One region of the Clostridium sp. Marseille-Q5894 genome, then DNA from elsewhere that is predicted to be linked to it. Evidence: a T-box and tRNA genes for the amino acid it is inferred to sense, from the RefSeq annotation. Region 1 holds a T-box; the other holds one or more tRNA genes.

Region 1 (8,863 bases):
CTATGATTTCTCCATTATAATAATTTACAGCAAATAATTTATCTGCCGTTTCATGATCACCATTAGTGCAGGCATGAATATATGTTTTTCCATGATCACTGACTCGAGAAACTAAAGCTAATATATCTGCAGTTGCCGCATAAGAACAAATTCCGCCATCAACATTTGTACCCGTCTTATTTTTGTATGTAATACAAACAAATCGCCCATAATTAAAACTATATATAGGATCAGAAGGTGTATTAAAATATTTTCTAAATAAAATTTCACCATTATCAATATCTATTTGAAAAGTATAAATACCGCGTGTTTGATTATTACCAAATGAATTAACAAAAAAAGATTCTGTTATTCTTTTTTTTCCAAAAATTCCCAATATTGCCATCATTTATCCCCTTTATCCATTAATAATAAAAAAGCTAAATATTTTAGCTTTTTATTATTAATCACATTTATTTTTACAGCATTCATGATCATTATGATTATGTTCACCACAGCACCCATGATCATCTTCATGACAGCAGCCACCTTCACCATGTCCATTACAACATTCATGATCATCTTGATTTTCAGCCATGAAACTTTGAAAAACTTCTTCAACTAATTCCCATTCATCAGGGCTTTCAATTGGGTATAATTTTCCTTCATCATCATAAATCGATGCAAAAACACTTGGTTCTTCAGCTAACGAATCATAGTATAAAACGTATTGCTTACCTAATTCATCATTATTAAAAGTAAATAATACTTCAAACTCTTTTTCATTTCCTTGATCGTCAATTACTTGGATTTTATTTGCTTCCATTAAATTTCCTTTCTAATTAGCATCTAAATAGCCCTGTAATATTGCTACCGCTGCCATTTTATCAATTACTTTTTTTCTCTTTTTTCTAGAAACATCAGCAAAAATCAATTGATCCTGCGCTATTTTTGTAGTTAAACGCTCATCAACTAAAACAACATTTAACCCCGCCACTTTTTTTTCTAACATTTCTTTAAATTTAATTGAAATCTCAGCTCTTATTCCTAAATCACCATTCATATGCTTTGGTAATCCTAACACTACAGTTTTGATGTTATTTTTGTCAATTATATCTTTAATATAATCAGCTGCTTTTTCATATTCATCTTCAGCAAAACGATATGTTTCAACGCCATGAGCTATCATTCCTAATGCATCACTCATGGCAATACCACATGTCCTTGAGCCTAAATCTAATCCTAATACACGTTCCATCCTATTTCTCCAAATACGATTTAACTAATTCTTCGATGATTTCATCACGCTCGATTTGTTGAATGATATTTCTAGCATTTTTATGACTAGAGATATACGCAGGGTCATTAGAGATTAAATAACCTGCAATCTGATGTACTGCATTATATCCTCTTTCGTTTAAAGCATCTATTACCGTTTGAAGATTGCTGCGAATCATCTCACGACGCATATCCTCAGAACTAAATACTTTTGTTTTTGTTAAATCATGCATATTATTCGACCTCCTTTTAAGGTTACACCTATATCATCATTTTACACTAATTATAAGTAAATTAAAAGAAATTTTTAAGTTCTTCTTTAATACAAATAACTTTTTTATTGATTGGACAACCACCTTGAGCAAAATCCGGTTTTCCGCCACCACGTCCTGCTACTACAGCATTTATTTTTTTAACAATATCGCCAGCTTTGAAACCATTAGCAACATAATCTTTAGTCACCCCAACATAATATGAACATTTATCTTCAAACTGTGATACTAAAATTACTATTCCCGAATCAATTTTATCCCTAAAATCAAAAGTTAACTGTTTTGCTTTAGCACTTTCTAAAGTTTCTTCGACAAATAATACTTTGACCCCATTGATTTCTTGAATATCATTAACTTTACTAGCTGCATTTAAAGCATTCAATTTAGCATTTAAAGTCTCTACTTCTTTTTTAACAGCAGCTAATTCTTCATTTAAAGCACTAACTTTATTTACTACTTCTTTACGATTTTTTAATTTCAAAAGATTACTGATAGTATCTATTGTTTCCTTTTCTTGAACTAAAGCTTCATAAGCGCTTTTACCAGTGATTGCTTCAATTCTGCGTACGCCACTACCAACACTTTCTTCAGTTTCAATTTTAAATAAACCAATATTAGCACTGTTAGCTACGTGACAGCCTCCACATAACTCTTTTGAAAAATCACCTACAGAAACAACACGCACAGTATCACCATATTTTTCATCAAACAGAGCCATTGCTCCACTTGATAAAGCTTCTTCTTTAGACATGTTGACGATTTCGACATCTATTCCTTGGAAAATAACATTATTTACTTTTTCTTCAACTGCTTTGATCTGTTCGTTTGAAATCTTTTCAAAATGAGTAAAATCAAATCTCAAACGATTATCATCAACATATGAACCAGCTTGATTGATATGACTACCAACAACCTCTTTTAAAGCTGCCTGTAATAAATGCGTAGCTGTATGATTAGCAATAATTTTATTACGTTTTACTTTATCGATTTCTAATGTTAAAACATCACCAACACTAATTGTCCCTTCTTCAACTTTAACAAAATGTAAATGCTGTTGATTAGGAGCTTTTAACACATTGATTACACTTGCTTTACAATTATCATTATAAATTATTCCTGTATCTGCACATTGACCACCCATTTCAGCATAAAAAGTTGTATCATCAAAAATAATTTCACCATAATCATCTAAAACATCTGTTTTAACACCATCTTTAAATATCCCAATAACTACACCGTTAATATTTGTCTGATCATATTCAAAAGTTGAAGGCAGATCAAAAGCCATTAAATCAGGTTTTTGACTAGCCATTGATTCATTATCCTCACGAGCACCACGAGATCTTTCCCGCTGAATCTTTAATTCTTCTTTAAATCCTTCTTCATCAACCTTTAAACCTGACTCTTCAGCAATTTCCAATGTTAACTCAAATGGAAAACCATATGTATCATATAATTTAAAAGCATCTTTACCACTAATAGTACCATCGCTATTTTTAGCAATTAAACTGCTTAATAATTTTTCACCATTTGATAACGTCTTATGAAAAGCTTCTTCTTCTTTCTTAACTAAATCACTAATATAACTAACTTTTTCTGGTAAATAATCATAGAATTCTTTCATTACATCACTAACAACAGCTACTAAATTATACATAAAAGCTTGTTCAATACCAATTTGTTTACCATATCTTACAGCTCTTCTTAAAATTCTTCTTAATACATAACCTCTTCCAGCATTATCAAATAATGCTCCATCAGCTAAAGCAAAAGTAACTGTACGAATATGATCAGCAATCACGCGATATGCCATCTTATTTTCACGATAACTTACATTTGCTAGTTTTTCAGCTTCATGAATGATCGGTAAAAAGAAATCAGTATCAAAATTAGTTTCTCCATCCTGAATGATACTTGTAATTCTCTCTAAGCCCATTCCTGTATCAATATTTTTTTGTGGCAATTCTTGATAATCTTCTCGCGCAATTCCTTCTTGTGAATTATATTGTGAAAAAACAAGATTCCAAATTTCAATATAACGATCATTTTCTAATTCTTCATAAAATAATTTTAATCCTAAACCTTCAGGATCATATTTTTCACCACGATCATAAAAGATTTCTGAATCTGGTCCACATGGTCCTTCACCAATTTCCCAGAAATTTCCTGGGGTTTTTAACATATGACTAGGATCAACACCTTTAACATCGACCCAATAGTTATATGCTTCATCATCATGATCATGAACAGTAATATATAGTTTATCTTTTTCAAAAGCAAACCATTTTTCATCTGTTAATAGTTCCCAAGCAAAATCAATAGCTTCTTTTTTAAAATAGTCACCAATTGAAAAGTTTCCTAACATTTCAAAGAAAGTATGATGACGTGCTGTTTTACCAACATTTTCAATATCGTTAGTACGAATTGATTTTTGAGCATTGGTAATGCGGGGATTTTCAGGTTTTATAGTTCCATCAAAATATTTTTTTATTGCTGCTACTCCAGCATTGATCCAAAGTAATGTTGGATCGTCATTTGGAATTAATGAATGACTTGGTTCAACTTTATGACCTTTGCTTTCAAAAAAATCCAAAAACATTTTTCTTACTTGATTTCCAGTTAATTGTTTCATTTTCTTCTCCTTATCCAATATAAAAAGCCGCTCCTAATTCTAGGAACGACTTTGATCGCGGTACCATCCTAGTTCATGAATAAATCATGCCCTCATTTAGCTAGTAACGCAGCTTACACGGTAATTATTAATTACTCTCCAAAGTAGCTTTCCTATAAACATGCTTAGTATTTTCACCAGCCATACTATCTCTTAAAACATCTTTACAGTACTCTTCTTTTTCAACGATTTACCAAATTATAAACTATCCATATTTATTTTTCAAGTCTCATCTTACATCTTTGCTTTTAAATTATCCATCATATCTTCAACACATTCACACTCACTAAATAAAATCATCAGTGAAGCAACAGTTAAACCAATCAGTAATTTATTTCTTGCTAACATATTCTCACCTCAGTTTAGTTTGTCATGATTCTAAAAAATCATACACACTTAATTCTTTACTATTTTCAAAACGTTTTTTTAAAGTTGTTTTACGACGACCATCTTGATAATTATTAAGACCATGCATAAATGCTTTAGAATTCCCCAAAATAAAGAGAGATTGTTTAGCACGAGTTATTGCTGTATACAATAGATTACGTCTTAGCATAACATAATAATCAGATAATACTGCCATAATTACGATCTTAAACTCATTTCCCTGCGATTTATGAATCGACATACAGTATGCATGAGTGATCGTATTAAAATTTTGTGAAGTATATTCGACAATATTACCATCAAAATCAACTACTAAAGTATCTTGAAGATACTCAAAGTTATCTTTTCGACAGATTTCGATCAAAGTGCCGATATCACCATTAAAAACATCATCATCGGGACGATTTTTCAATTGTAGGATCTTATCTTTGATTCGATATTCGACACGGCCAACTTTGTAACTTTCACTAAATTCATCTTTAGGATTAAAAACATCCTGTAAAGCATCATTTAATGCATCGATTCCGGCAACACCTTGATACATTGGAACCAGCACCTGAATATCATTAACATCATATCCTTCATTCAAAGCCTTCTTTACGATTGTTTTAACATTTTTAACAACATCATAATTTAAACAGGGAAAGTAATTTATATCTCGATACTGATTAAAAATCGCCATATCTTCTATTTCATCATTAATAATACGATGAGCTAACTGGATGATTCCCGAATCTTTAGCTTGTCTAAAAATTTCATCTAGTTCAATCGTTTTTATCCCGGCTTCAATTAGATCCTGTAAAACATTTCCTGGGGCTACAGACGGTAACTGATGATGATCGCCAATAAATAATATTTTATTGATCTTTCGTCCCGCTTCAAATAACTTACTTAAAAGCAGGCAGTCAACCATCGAAAACTCATCAATGATCAAAACATCGATATCTAGAGGATTATTTTTATTCATTGCAAAAGTATTACTATGTAGATCCCATTTTAATAAACGATGAATCGTACAAGCATTGATTCCTGTTAATTCCATCAAACGTTTAGCGGCTCTTCCTGTAGGTGCTACTAAACCAATACGATCTTCTGGATATAAAGTCGTATAAACTTTTAATAAGGCTTGAACGATCGTTGTCTTACCGGTTCCGGGACCACCAGTTAAAATCATCACTGATGATTTTAAGAAATAATTTAATGCTTCTTTTTGTTTTAACGCATAAGTTATCCCTTGTTTTTTTTCATAATTTTTTAAAAGACGCTCTACTTCATCTTCATCAAATAATTCATCAGGTCGATTAATTCGTGCTTTTAAATATTTTGCGATATTTGTTTCGGCTTCATACATCTCATGATAATAATATCGTTCATCTTCTTTAATGATCAATCCTTCATCAATCAATTGTTCTAAATAATCATAAAAAATCGTTTCTTCAAGATTATAGATGATTTTCTTAAACATCTTTATGATTTCTTCAAGTAAACAATAGGTACTTCCAGTATTGAAACCATACTGTTTAATACTATAGACAATAGCTGCCTTGATTCGATTGGGATCATCTAAAGTTCCACCAGTTTTTAAAGCTAGATCATCTGCAGTCTTAAAACCGATCCCATCAATATCTTCAATCAATTGATAAGGATTATTTTGAAGGATCTCCAGGGTCTTTTCTTGATAAAAAGCCTGAATCAAACCTAAATTTTTTAAACTGATCCCATGGCCCATAAAAAACTGCATCACTTCTTGATCATAATCAGCATTAGTTAAAGTATCGTAAATGATATCGCGACGCTTTTCCGTCATTCCAATCACAAGATCGAGACTATGCTTATCTGCTTTGATCTTCGTTAAACAGTCTTCACCTAAACTATCAACGATCTGTTGAGCAAGTTTTTTACCGATTCCTTTAAACAATGGACTTGACAAGTATTTTACAATTTCATCATTTTCTTTAGCTAAAATAATTCGATACTCGTTTAATTTAAACTGTTTTCCATATTTAGGATGAATCTCATAATCACCAATAAATAGATATTTATCATAATCATTAAAATTATTCATATAGCCATTCATCGTAATTAATTTATCTTCCTGCTCAACTTCAATTAGAGCTACAATATAATTAGAAGATTCACTATAAAAGCGAATCTTCCTAATATAACCAGTATATTCAATCATTATAAATATTTGATCGGTTCACCATCTTTATAGACAGTATCGATCGTTCCTCCTCCCAAACAAACATCACCATCATAAAAGACTGCGGCCTGTCCTGGAGTCACTGCTTTTACCGGCTTATCAAAAGTTAAATAGACCGTCTTTTCATCAACAAACTCTAATTGAATTGGATTATCCATTTGCCGATATCTAAACTTAGCATTACAGTTGATCTTTTCAGTTGGCTTATTTGATGCAATCCAGTTTACATCAGTAATTAAAGCGCCTGAAGAATATAACCAGTCTTTTTGATCCCCCTGACATATATATAAAACATTTTTATCATAATCTTTGCCAACTACAAACCAGGCAGCTCCAGGTCCTCCAATTCCTAAACCTTTACGCTGACCGATCGTATAATACATGATACCTGAATGATCACCAATCACATCACCAGTTTCGATATCCACCATTTTCCCTGGCTGAGCTGGAATATAATTTTGTAAGAACTTTTTAAAATCACGCTCTCCAATAAAACAAATTCCGGTACTATCTTTTTTATCAGCTACTGGTAATTTTAATTCATGCGCAAGTCTGCGTACTTCCTGCTTATCAATTTCACCTAGCGGAAATAAAGAATTTTGCAATTGTTGTTGATTTAACTGACATAAAAAATAGCTTTGATCTTTATTATTATCTAATCCTTTAAGCATGATCGAATCTTTACCATCCTGATGAATCACTCGCGCATAATGTCCTGTTGCGATATAATCAGCATTCAATGTTTTAGCATAATCTAAAAACGCTTTAAATTTAATATGCTTATTACATAAAATATCTGGATTTGGCGTTCTCCCTTTACGATACTCATCTAAAAAATAAGTAAAAACATGATCCCAGTATTCCTTGATGAAATCTACTCGTTTTATTTTAATATCTAAGCATTTAGCAACAGCTTTAGCATCATTATAATCCTCTTCTTGAGGACAAATATCATTGTCATTAGTAGGATTACCTAAAATATCATTGTTCAACTGGCTATCCCAATTACGCATAAAAACGCCAATGACTTCATAACCTTGTTTTTTTAATAAATAAGCAGCTACTGCCGAATCAACACCACCACTTAATCCTAATACTACTCTTTTTGACATTCTCGTCACCTCACCTGCTTATAATAACATTTCTATAAAAAAAAAGAAAGAAAATTAATTCTTTCTTATTTTAGTCTTGACATTGGCAGCATTGCCGCTCCGATTGCCCCACAGTCTTCCAATTTAGTTGTCAATAAAGGAATATGTCCCTGCATTCCAACATGAATCTTTGAATTGAATTGTTCAACTAATTTATCATAGAAATAATCTTTTGATTTCATTACCCCACCACCGATAATAAAACAGTGAGGGTCTACAGTATGAGCAATATTTGCAAATAAAGTAGCTAACTGAGATACACATTCTTCAACGATGCTTTGAGCCTTCAAGTCACCTTCATCAGCTAATCTAAAAACATCGCCAGCATGATTTACTATATCTTCACCTAATAATTCTTTACCTTTTCTTGTAATTGCCGTTCCACTTGCCTCACCTTCAACAGCACCTGGATTCAAAGCACCAAATTTATAGCCATTATTTTTAACGATAATATTACCGATTTCTCCAGCGTGTCCACGGCCACCAGATACTAATTTACCATCAACGATAAAAGCTCCACCAATTCCTGTAGAAACCGTCACATAATAACAAGTTGGATAATTTTTTCCAGCTCCTAATAAGGCTTCGGCTAACCCTGCCACATTAGCATCATTATCAATAAATACTGGTAAATTAAAACGATCAGCCAGTTTATCACAAATTGGATAATTTTCAAATCCCGGTAAATTAGTAGCCATGATCATCGCTCCTTTTACCGTATCAACTGGCCCTGGTACACCAATTCCAATTCCACTGACACCTTTCATCCCACCACAAACAGTAGTATCCAAACTTTCAATTTGCCGAATGATTTTAGCACACACGTAATCTGGACCATTGTCTCTTTCAGTATTATCTTTTACTTCACTGTATGTTGTCCCATTTTCATCAACTAGTAAAGTACGGACATTTGTCCCACCTA
Region 2 (8,863 bases), on a different contig from region 1:
AGTCTAAATGCCACCAACGACGTCTAAATTCTCCATCTGTTACGTATTTTAATCCATGATCAACTTCTTTTTCTACTAGTTTTGTGATTTCTTGATCTTCTATTTTTCTTAGTTGTTTTAAATCAATTTCATTTTTTTGATATTGAGCACGTGCTTCTTTAATTTCTTGAGGTCTTAAAAAAGAACCAACGATGTCATATTTTATATTTAACATGTACTTATCCTCCTGTTATTGCATATAATAACTTGTCTTTTAATTATTGTAAAATACAGAAAAATAGCACTTTGTTATAGTTATTAGCTATAATGAGATTAAAATATCTTATTTATAGAAAAACATCTAAATTTTATTTATAATTATAAATATATATTTTTATTTAATAAATTAAATATAAGGAGGTTATGTTGTTTTAATTCAACTATATAAAATGAAAAATATTGAACAAATTGTTAACCAACAGCATGAATATTTTAAAACTTTAAAAACATACGATTTTAGTTTCAGAAATCAACAATTGACATTACTTTATCAAAAGATAAAAGAATATCAAAAAGATATTGAGCAGGCTTTATATCAAGATTTACGGAAAAGCTCTTTTGAAGCTTATTCAACCGAGATCGGTTATGTTTTAAAAAGCATTAGACATATGCAAAAGAATTTAAAAAAGTGGATGAAACCAAACCGAAAAACAGCACCATATTATTTATTTGGTTCATATGATACAGTTACTTATCAACCTTTAGGGATAAGTTTGATTATAGGACCCTTCAATTATCCTTTTCAACTCGTAATTGAACCATTGATTGGTGCGATTGCTGCTGGAAATTGCGCAATCGTTAAGCCCTCAGAAAACGCTCCTGCCACAGCTAAAATAGTAAAAAGAATTATTGACGAAATATTTGTAGATAAATATATTTGTTGTATTTTAGGAGATGCATCAATAACGATTAAGTTAACTCATAGTTTGGTTGATCATATTTTTTTTACAGGGAGTATTGAAGTTGGTAAAAAGATAATGAAAGTAGCTAGTGAACAATTAATACCAGTTACTTTAGAATTAGGAGGAAAGAGTCCTGTTATAATAGAAGATAGTGCTTTATTAAAGGATGCTGTTGAAAAGGTTGCCTGGGGAAAGATTTTGAATGCGGGACAAACTTGTGTTGCTCCTGATTATTTAATAATTAGTGAAAAATTAAAAGATGAGTTTATTCAAATGTGGCAAACTGTAATTGAGAAATTTTTAAGTCAAGATGATTATGCTAGAATAGTTAATGAGCGACATTTTGATCGTTTAGTTAATCTTTTTGATAATGAAAAAATATATACCGGGGGTAATTATGATCGTGATGATCTATGGATCGAACCAACTTTAGTTAGTGGAAATGATAGTAGTTTTATGGATGAAGAAATTTTTGGTCCTATTTTACCAATCATCACATATAAAGATCGTGATGAGATCGTAGAAATTATCGAACGCCATCCGTTTCCTTTGGCGCTATATATTTTTTCTAATGATAAACAATATATTCAATATTTAACAAAACGATTATCATTTGGCGGTGGTTGCATAAATGACTGTATAAGTCATTTAGTATCAGCTAAGGTGCCGTTTGGGGGTGTTCGCTATTCAGGGATGGGACAGTATCATGGTAAAGATAGTTATATTGCTTTTAGTCATAAACAGACGATTCATCATCGTTTTTTGAAAAGAAACTTTATCTCATTATATCCACCGTATTCAAAGTATTTATATAAGTTGGTAGAAAAAGTATTAAAGTAGTGATGGAAGTTTTTAATAATAATATTTTTTGAAATTAAATTGTATTAGTGTTTGGTTTGGGCATTATTTAATGGTTTAAAGCATATATTTAGATAGGTGATTTTGTGAAAAAAACATATCTAATAATTGCAATAACTGTTGTCATATATATATTCACTAAATGTTTTTATTTAAGTAGTCCAGTAGCTGTTAGTAAAGAACTAACGTTAGAAGGGGTATCGGTGGTAATAGATCCAGGACACGGCGGTCTTGATAATGGTGCTAGTGTGGGAAAAATATATGAATCAGAATTGAATTTAAAAATATCATTTGCATTAAAAGAAGAATTGGAAAATCGAGGTGCTAAAGTGTATATGACACGAGAAGATGATCAAGATATGACAAAACGTAATTATAATTATTCTAAGCAGGATGATATGTATTTACGTGTAAAAAAGATTGATTCATATAAGAGTGATTATCTGATAAGTATTCATTTAAACTCAGCACCAACTTCAAGTGCATGGGGATCGCAAGTGTTTTATTATAAAAATAGTGAAAAAGGTAAACGTCTAGCAAGTGAAATTCAAGCGGCAATGGTGGAAGTGACAGGAAGTCCTAAGCGAATATCCGGTGCCAGTTTTAGGGTATTGAGAGCAACCCAAACATTAGGAGTACTGATTGAATGTGGATTTATATCTAATGCTAATGAACGAGGGCAGCTTCAAAGTTCTAAGTATCATCAAAAGCTGGCAGTAAAAATTTGTGATGGTCTAGAAAAATATCGGGAAAAGTATCCTGAAGATACAATTAATGAAGAGGATTATGAAAAAATATTAAATTAATACTTTTTATAAATGATATAGATTTAGATAATATAAAAATAGTTGAGATCATTAAGGGGTTCTTACTCGATAATGGGTAATTAAAAAAGAAAAGATTTCAAAAAATGATCATATTTAATAATTATTTAAGAAATCTCTTTTTTAATGTTTACCCTAAAGTAAGAAAGAACCCATTAAGGAATCTTAACTATTTTTGTTTGATAAAATATATGCAGTTGTAGCATAAAAAAATAATCTTAAAGATACTACATCATATAGTATCTTTAAGAAATTAATGATTATTATATCTATAATTATAGAATTGATACATAATAATTAGTACATATATAAGGGCTATAACGTTAAGAAAGTTATAGTTTAGATGAATTAAAATACTATTAATGAATGGATCGATATAATTGACAAGAATTATTCCTAGAATTCCCCACATCAAACTATAAAACATACAAATTCTACCAGAATAATTATGAGAAATTTTAGAATAGTTCCAGATCTGGATATTTGAATCTTTTGATAAGAAATAATGTGTCAGATATTCTAATGCAGTACAACAAATTAGAGAATAAAAAAATGTGTCGAAATTATTTTGATAATAGGGAACGGTCTTTAAAATCAATAGTGCTCCAAAACCGTATATAGGAATGAAAGGTCCTTTTAATAACCCTGAAAAATATATCTTACGTTCTAAAATAGATACATATATAGATTCCATAATAAAACCTAAAAAAGTGTATATAGCAAATTTTACCATTATTACCTCCTGTAATATAATTATGAAAAAAAATAAAAAATATGCAAAATTGTATTAAAACTTTATGTTGTGATAATAAAGGAGTAAAAAGAGTTTATATTTTTGCCCGAATTGCAAGCAGAGAGTGGAAATAAGATAAAAAAGTTCTAATTTTTATAGAAAATCGTATTTTTAGTTATACCAATTTTAGCCAGTTCGGGAATGTCAAGAAATTTGTGTAAGTAATTTTATTAAATTGTCAAAGAACTATAGAAATGACTTATATCGAGTATATATAGGTCATTTTATTTTTCTAAATATTTTTGGATTCTTGTTGAAAATCTATCATCCATCATTAATTGATTCATAACCATTGCCCAATTTGATACACGCCCACCTGACCATTTTTTCGATAATTCAAGAACTCTTAAATATAACACTTTTAATACCGCTGTCTCATTTGGAAATGCTCCTTTTTTTATGACCTTTCTAAAACTTGAATTGACACTTTCAATTGCATTGGTTGTATACATAACTTTTCTGATGGCTGATCCATAATCAAACAGCTGTTCTACATGATGAATGTTCCTTTCCCATACATCAACTGCTCCCGGATATTGTTTCCACTCATTCTTGAATGTTTCAAATGCGTTTTTGGCCGCCTTTAAACTAGGAGCTCCATAAACTTTTTTCAATGATTGTGTAAATCGCTTATAATCCTTGCTTGGGACATATTTAATAGAATTCCTTATAAGGTGGACAATACATCTTTGTACCACAACATTGGGAAATATTGCTTTCGCACCATCTTCAAGTCCACTAACACCATCCATAGATATAAAGAAAACATCTTCCACACCTCTCGCTTTGATTTCATCAAAAATCTGCATCCATTTATGCTTGCTTTCTGTCTCGTTTAACCATAACCCCAGTATTTCCTTGTTTCCATTGATGTCATAGCCTAAAACAGCATATACAGCATATTCCTTTACCTCATAATCATTTCTTACTGTCACATATAAACAGTCAACAAACAAGAATGCATAACATTGAGATAGTGGTCGGTTTTGCCAGTTTTCCAGTTCAGGAATGATAGCATCGGTTATATCGGAAATCATTTCATGAGAAACCGAAAATCCATAGATATCTTCAATTGTGGTTGATATATCTCTTTGAGACATTCCTTTTGCATACATTGAGATGACTTTATTTTCAATGTCCGAAACATCTCTCGTTCTCTTAGGAATAATTTGCGGTTCAAAAGATGCCTCCCTGTCTCTAGGTATATTAATATCTAATTCTCCTCTTGATGTTTTTATTTTTTTAGGAGAATAACCATTTCTTCTGTTTAATGTCTTTTTTTCTTCTTTACTGTTAGATGCATAACCAAGATGGTTGTTCATTTCTCCCTGAAGCATTGATTCAAATAATGGTCCAAAAATATCTTTTAAAGCTTCATCCATATCCTGTGCTGATTGTGGATTATAAGTATCAATAATTTGTTGAGCCAAAGCTACTGTTTTTGGATCTCTTTTTATTCTTGCCATATTTCATTAACCTCCATATTTTTAATTTTGATAATAAGAAAAGTGTGTAGCAGTAATATAACACATATTACTTACTTACACACTTTATTTTACACTCCCGCCAGTTTCTTTGACAAATAGCTGTTCTGCAGGAAGATAACCAAGTATCTTCCTTTTCTTTTGATTGATTTTTTGATTAATATCTAATGTTTTTTCTTTATCTATTGTATTAATATCAGTTCCTTTCTTTATAAAATATCTTATAAGTCCATTGCAGTTTTCATTTGATGCCCTATCACATGAATGATATGGTCTCCCAAAATAAATCTTTGTACGCTGTTCTTTTGATCCTGGTTTCTTTTCCATATCCTTCCATCTGGCAAATTCATTTCCATTATCGAATGTAATGGATCTGAATATTTTCTTAAAATCGTCACTATAAAATTTATGAAGCTTATTGATCTGCATATAAACTTTTTTAGAAGATTTTGATGTAATAGGAATCATATAATAGAATCTTGTTTTTCTTTCAATCAGGGTCAAATAGGCACCATTTTGTCCATCTCTTGGACCAGTGACAAGATCACCTTCCCAGTGACCAAATTCCTCTCTTGTATCAACGCTTTCAGGTCTTTCCATGATAGAAGTTCCCTTCTGTCTTTTAGGGATATAAGTTTTCCAGTTCTTTTTCGTCTTTCTTCTTAGCATTCTAGGCAGATCAATTGGTTTTATCGAAACTTTTCCTTCGTGTATGTAATTATAGAAAGTCTTAGTAGAAACAGTTACCATATTTTTAATTTTATCTTTTTCATGAAGGCGAAGATAATTGATAGTCTCATCAACAGAGGAAAGTCTATTTGATTTCATTTCATTTTCAACGAGAGTGATAAAATCATGAGCCTTATGAAGTTTAGAATTGTTAGGGGTCTTATGGATCTTAGATCTTTTTTCAAAGGCAGCCAAAGCAGAAAGTTCAGTACGTTCATTAAGATAGGTATCTCTAACAGTGATAGTGGCATCCTTAATGATAGAATAGACATTAGAGACAGAAGTACCAACAGAAACAGCCAAATAATGAATGAATTGAGTTTTACCGATATTACGCTTATGACCAGAATGCAGAGCGTTAAAACGAATAAGTTCATTAACAATAAATTCATAATGAAAAAACTGAAGGTGTTTATTTTTAGATTTTTGTGATATAGTATAAGTGTTCATAGAGAGTCTCCTTTATTAGGTTTTGGTCGACTAAAATAATACGACTTCTATGAACATTTTTCATGTAAAAAATTAAAAATTGAGACTAGAGGGAGTTGGCGGCGAAATGTAATGATTGGCTAGCCAATCATTACATTACCTTAATTCCAGTTTCATTTTACAATACACAGTTTATATTTTTGTCAAAAAATATAATTAAACTATTGACGATTAAAAATATGTGTGTTATTATATCTTGGCAGTCGATTGATGGGCCTGTAGCTCAGTTGGTTAGAGCGCACCCCTGATAAGGGTGAGGTCGATGGTTCAAATCCATTCAGGCCCACCATTAATTAATTGCAATAATATATGGGCCTGTAGCTCAGTTGGTTAGAGCGCACCCCTGATAAGGGTGAGGTCGATGGTTCAAATCCATTCAGGCCCACCATATATATTTATAGTTAATTGGGGCCTTAGCTCAGCTGGGAGAGCACCTGCCTTGCACGCAGGGGGTCAGCGGTTCGATCCCGCTAGGCTCCACCAATTTGAATATTTAGTCTGCTTAGGCAGGCTTTTTAATTATTTTAAGGAGAAAAATATGATGAATCATGTAATAATTTTGATTGTATCTTTTTATATATATAGCTTTATGGGTTGGGTTTGGGAATCTATTATTTTGCCACTGGCAAGAAAAGAAGTGCCTTATAATAGAGGTTTTTTAAATGGCCCATGGATACCGATTTATGGTTTTGGAGCAATGTTAGTAATTATTTTGTTTGATATACATCAAATTAGTTACCCAATTCATGTTTTATTTTTAAGTAGTGGTGTCGTTGCTTGTTTACTGGAATATCTTACTTCATTTGTTATGGAAAAGTTATTTCATCGACGCTGGTGGGATTATAGTCAAAAGGCATTTAATATAAATGGACGAGTTTGTTTAGAGGGATTTCTTTGTTTTGGTTTATTTAGTGTTGTGGCGATAAATTATATTCAGCCTTTTTTTACTAAAGAGTTGTTAAAAGTTAATGAAAATATATTATTTATTATTAGCGGTATTTTAACGATCGGCTTTATCTTTGATACGATCATATCTACGCACATTGCTTTAGATATAGAGAAGAAGCTGGATCTTGTAAAACAGATTTTAGAAGAGCGGGAAGAAAAAATTATTGCTGAATTAGAAAGAGGACATGCTAAAACTTTAGAAAAATTAGAGAAAAAAGGTCTTGAATGGCGAAAACAACAATTGTTATTAAAAACATTATTGAAAAAGGAGAAATTGTTTAAATATCGTCATCGGCGTTTGATTAGAGCGTTCCCACAAATAATAAAAAAGAAGCGAGGTGATGATTAGTGTTGAAAAAATATTTTGGGACAAAACAATTTTATAAAGAAGTAACGACGATTGCACTTCCGATAATGGGACAGCAGTTTATTACTACTTTTGTTAATTTGATTGATAATGTTATGATTGGTAGTGTTGGTAATATTGCGTTAACTTCTGTAACGGTAGCGAATCGTTTCTTTTTGATTATGAATTCGATTTTATTTGGGTTATGTGGTGCTGCAGGAATTTATATTGCTCAATTTTATGGTGCAAAGAAAAAGAATAAATGTCAGGAAGTTTTTAATATAAATATGGTTTTTTCGCTTGGGGCGGCTATATTTTTTTCTTTATTATTATTTGTAGTTCCTAAGTTTGCGATCCAGCTTTTTTCACAAACACCAGTAATTGTTGAAGAAGCCGTTGCTTATCTTAAGATTGCAAAATTTACGTATGTTCCTTTTGGAATCTCTTTTACTTGTATGATGGCGTTAAGAGCAGTTGGAATCAATAAAATTCAATTAAAAGTAGGGACTGTTGCGGTACTTACAAATACATTATTAAATTATTGTTTGATTTTTGGGCATTTTGGATTGCCTAAAATGGGAATTCAAGGGGCAGCTATTGCAACATTGATTGCAAGATTAGTAGAAATGACCATTTATTTAATGGTGTTGATAAAGAAACGACATTTCTTTAAATTTGATTTAAATGGATTATTGCATATTAATACGGATTTGCTTGTTAATATTGTTCATAAAGCTATTCCGTTGACTTTAAATGAAATTTTATTTTCTGTTGGACAAGCAATGGTTTTTAAATCATATATTAGATGTGATGAATATTTAGTTGCTTCTATATCTGTCGTAGATACAGTTTCTAATATTATGTTTATTGCTTTTGGGGGATTATCTTCAGCTGTGTCGATTATGATTGGAAATAAATTAGGTGCTGATCAACTCGATGAAGCTAAGGATAATGCTAGAAAATTATTGTGTTTTTCACTAATGGTTTCTTTGGTAGTTGGAACCTGCTGTTTTTTGGCAGCACCTTTTGTACCGAATTTATATAATGTAGATGTTTCGATAAAGGAAACGATCGTAGCCTTGCTTAGAATAAAGTCGATAATAATTAATGTATATGCTTTTAATGTGTGTATCTTCTTTATATTGAGGGCTGGTGGTGATGCTTTAAGCACAATGATCATGGATAGTGGTTTTTTATGGCTGGTAAATGTATTGGTTTCAACGTTGTTATCAATGTTTACGGAGCTACCATTAGTTACTTTGTATATGATCGTGGAAAGTTTAGATTTTATTAAATTAATAATTGCGATATATTTTTTGAAAAAAGAGCGTTGGGTCAAAAATATTGTAGTAGTAGGAGAGTAGAATGAAAAAAGAAAATTATTTTATTAAAACGCTTAATGGAATGGCATATGGCTTTTTTTGCAGTTTGATAATTGGAACGATTTTAAA

Evidence for each region. A T-box is a leader RNA that pairs with one kind of tRNA and senses whether it is charged. The one in region 1 lies ahead of alaS (alanine--tRNA ligase), so its partner is inferred to be a tRNA-Ala.
Region 2: it has a tRNA-Ala gene. The T-box ahead of alaS (alanine--tRNA ligase) is inferred to sense a tRNA for this amino acid. The anticodon was not compared.

What each region holds. Positions count from the first base shown of each region.
Region 1 covers NZ_CAMPPT010000012.1:6,140-15,002, forward strand. The annotation lists gene OC535_RS13795 (beta-propeller fold lactonase family protein) at 1-385, opposite strand, end outside; gene OC535_RS13800 (DUF1292 domain-containing protein) at 443-805, opposite strand; gene ruvX (Holliday junction resolvase RuvX) at 818-1,237, opposite strand; gene OC535_RS13810 (IreB family regulatory phosphoprotein) at 1,239-1,490, opposite strand; gene alaS (alanine--tRNA ligase) at 1,552-4,161, opposite strand; T-box leader at 4,200-4,395, opposite strand; gene recD2 (SF1B family DNA helicase RecD2) at 4,571-6,769, opposite strand; gene mnmA (tRNA 2-thiouridine(34) synthase MnmA) at 6,769-7,902, opposite strand; gene OC535_RS13830 (ROK family protein) at 7,968-8,863, opposite strand, start outside.
Region 2 covers NZ_CAMPPT010000001.1:254,468-263,330, forward strand. The annotation lists gene OC535_RS01130 (5-methyltetrahydropteroyltriglutamate--homocysteine S-methyltransferase) at 1-214, opposite strand, end outside; gene OC535_RS01135 (aldehyde dehydrogenase family protein) at 414-1,781, shown strand; gene OC535_RS01140 (N-acetylmuramoyl-L-alanine amidase family protein) at 1,886-2,605, shown strand; gene OC535_RS01145 (putative ABC transporter permease) at 2,877-3,356, opposite strand; gene OC535_RS01150 (IS256 family transposase) at 3,641-4,882, opposite strand; gene OC535_RS01155 (IS30 family transposase) at 4,967-6,079, opposite strand; tRNA gene OC535_RS01160 (tRNA-Ile) at 6,331-6,407, shown strand; tRNA gene OC535_RS01165 (tRNA-Ile) at 6,430-6,506, shown strand; tRNA gene OC535_RS01170 (tRNA-Ala) at 6,526-6,601, shown strand; gene OC535_RS01175 (putative ABC transporter permease) at 6,660-7,415, shown strand; gene OC535_RS01180 (MATE family efflux transporter) at 7,415-8,776, shown strand; gene OC535_RS01185 (PTS sugar transporter subunit IIC) at 8,778-8,863, shown strand, end outside.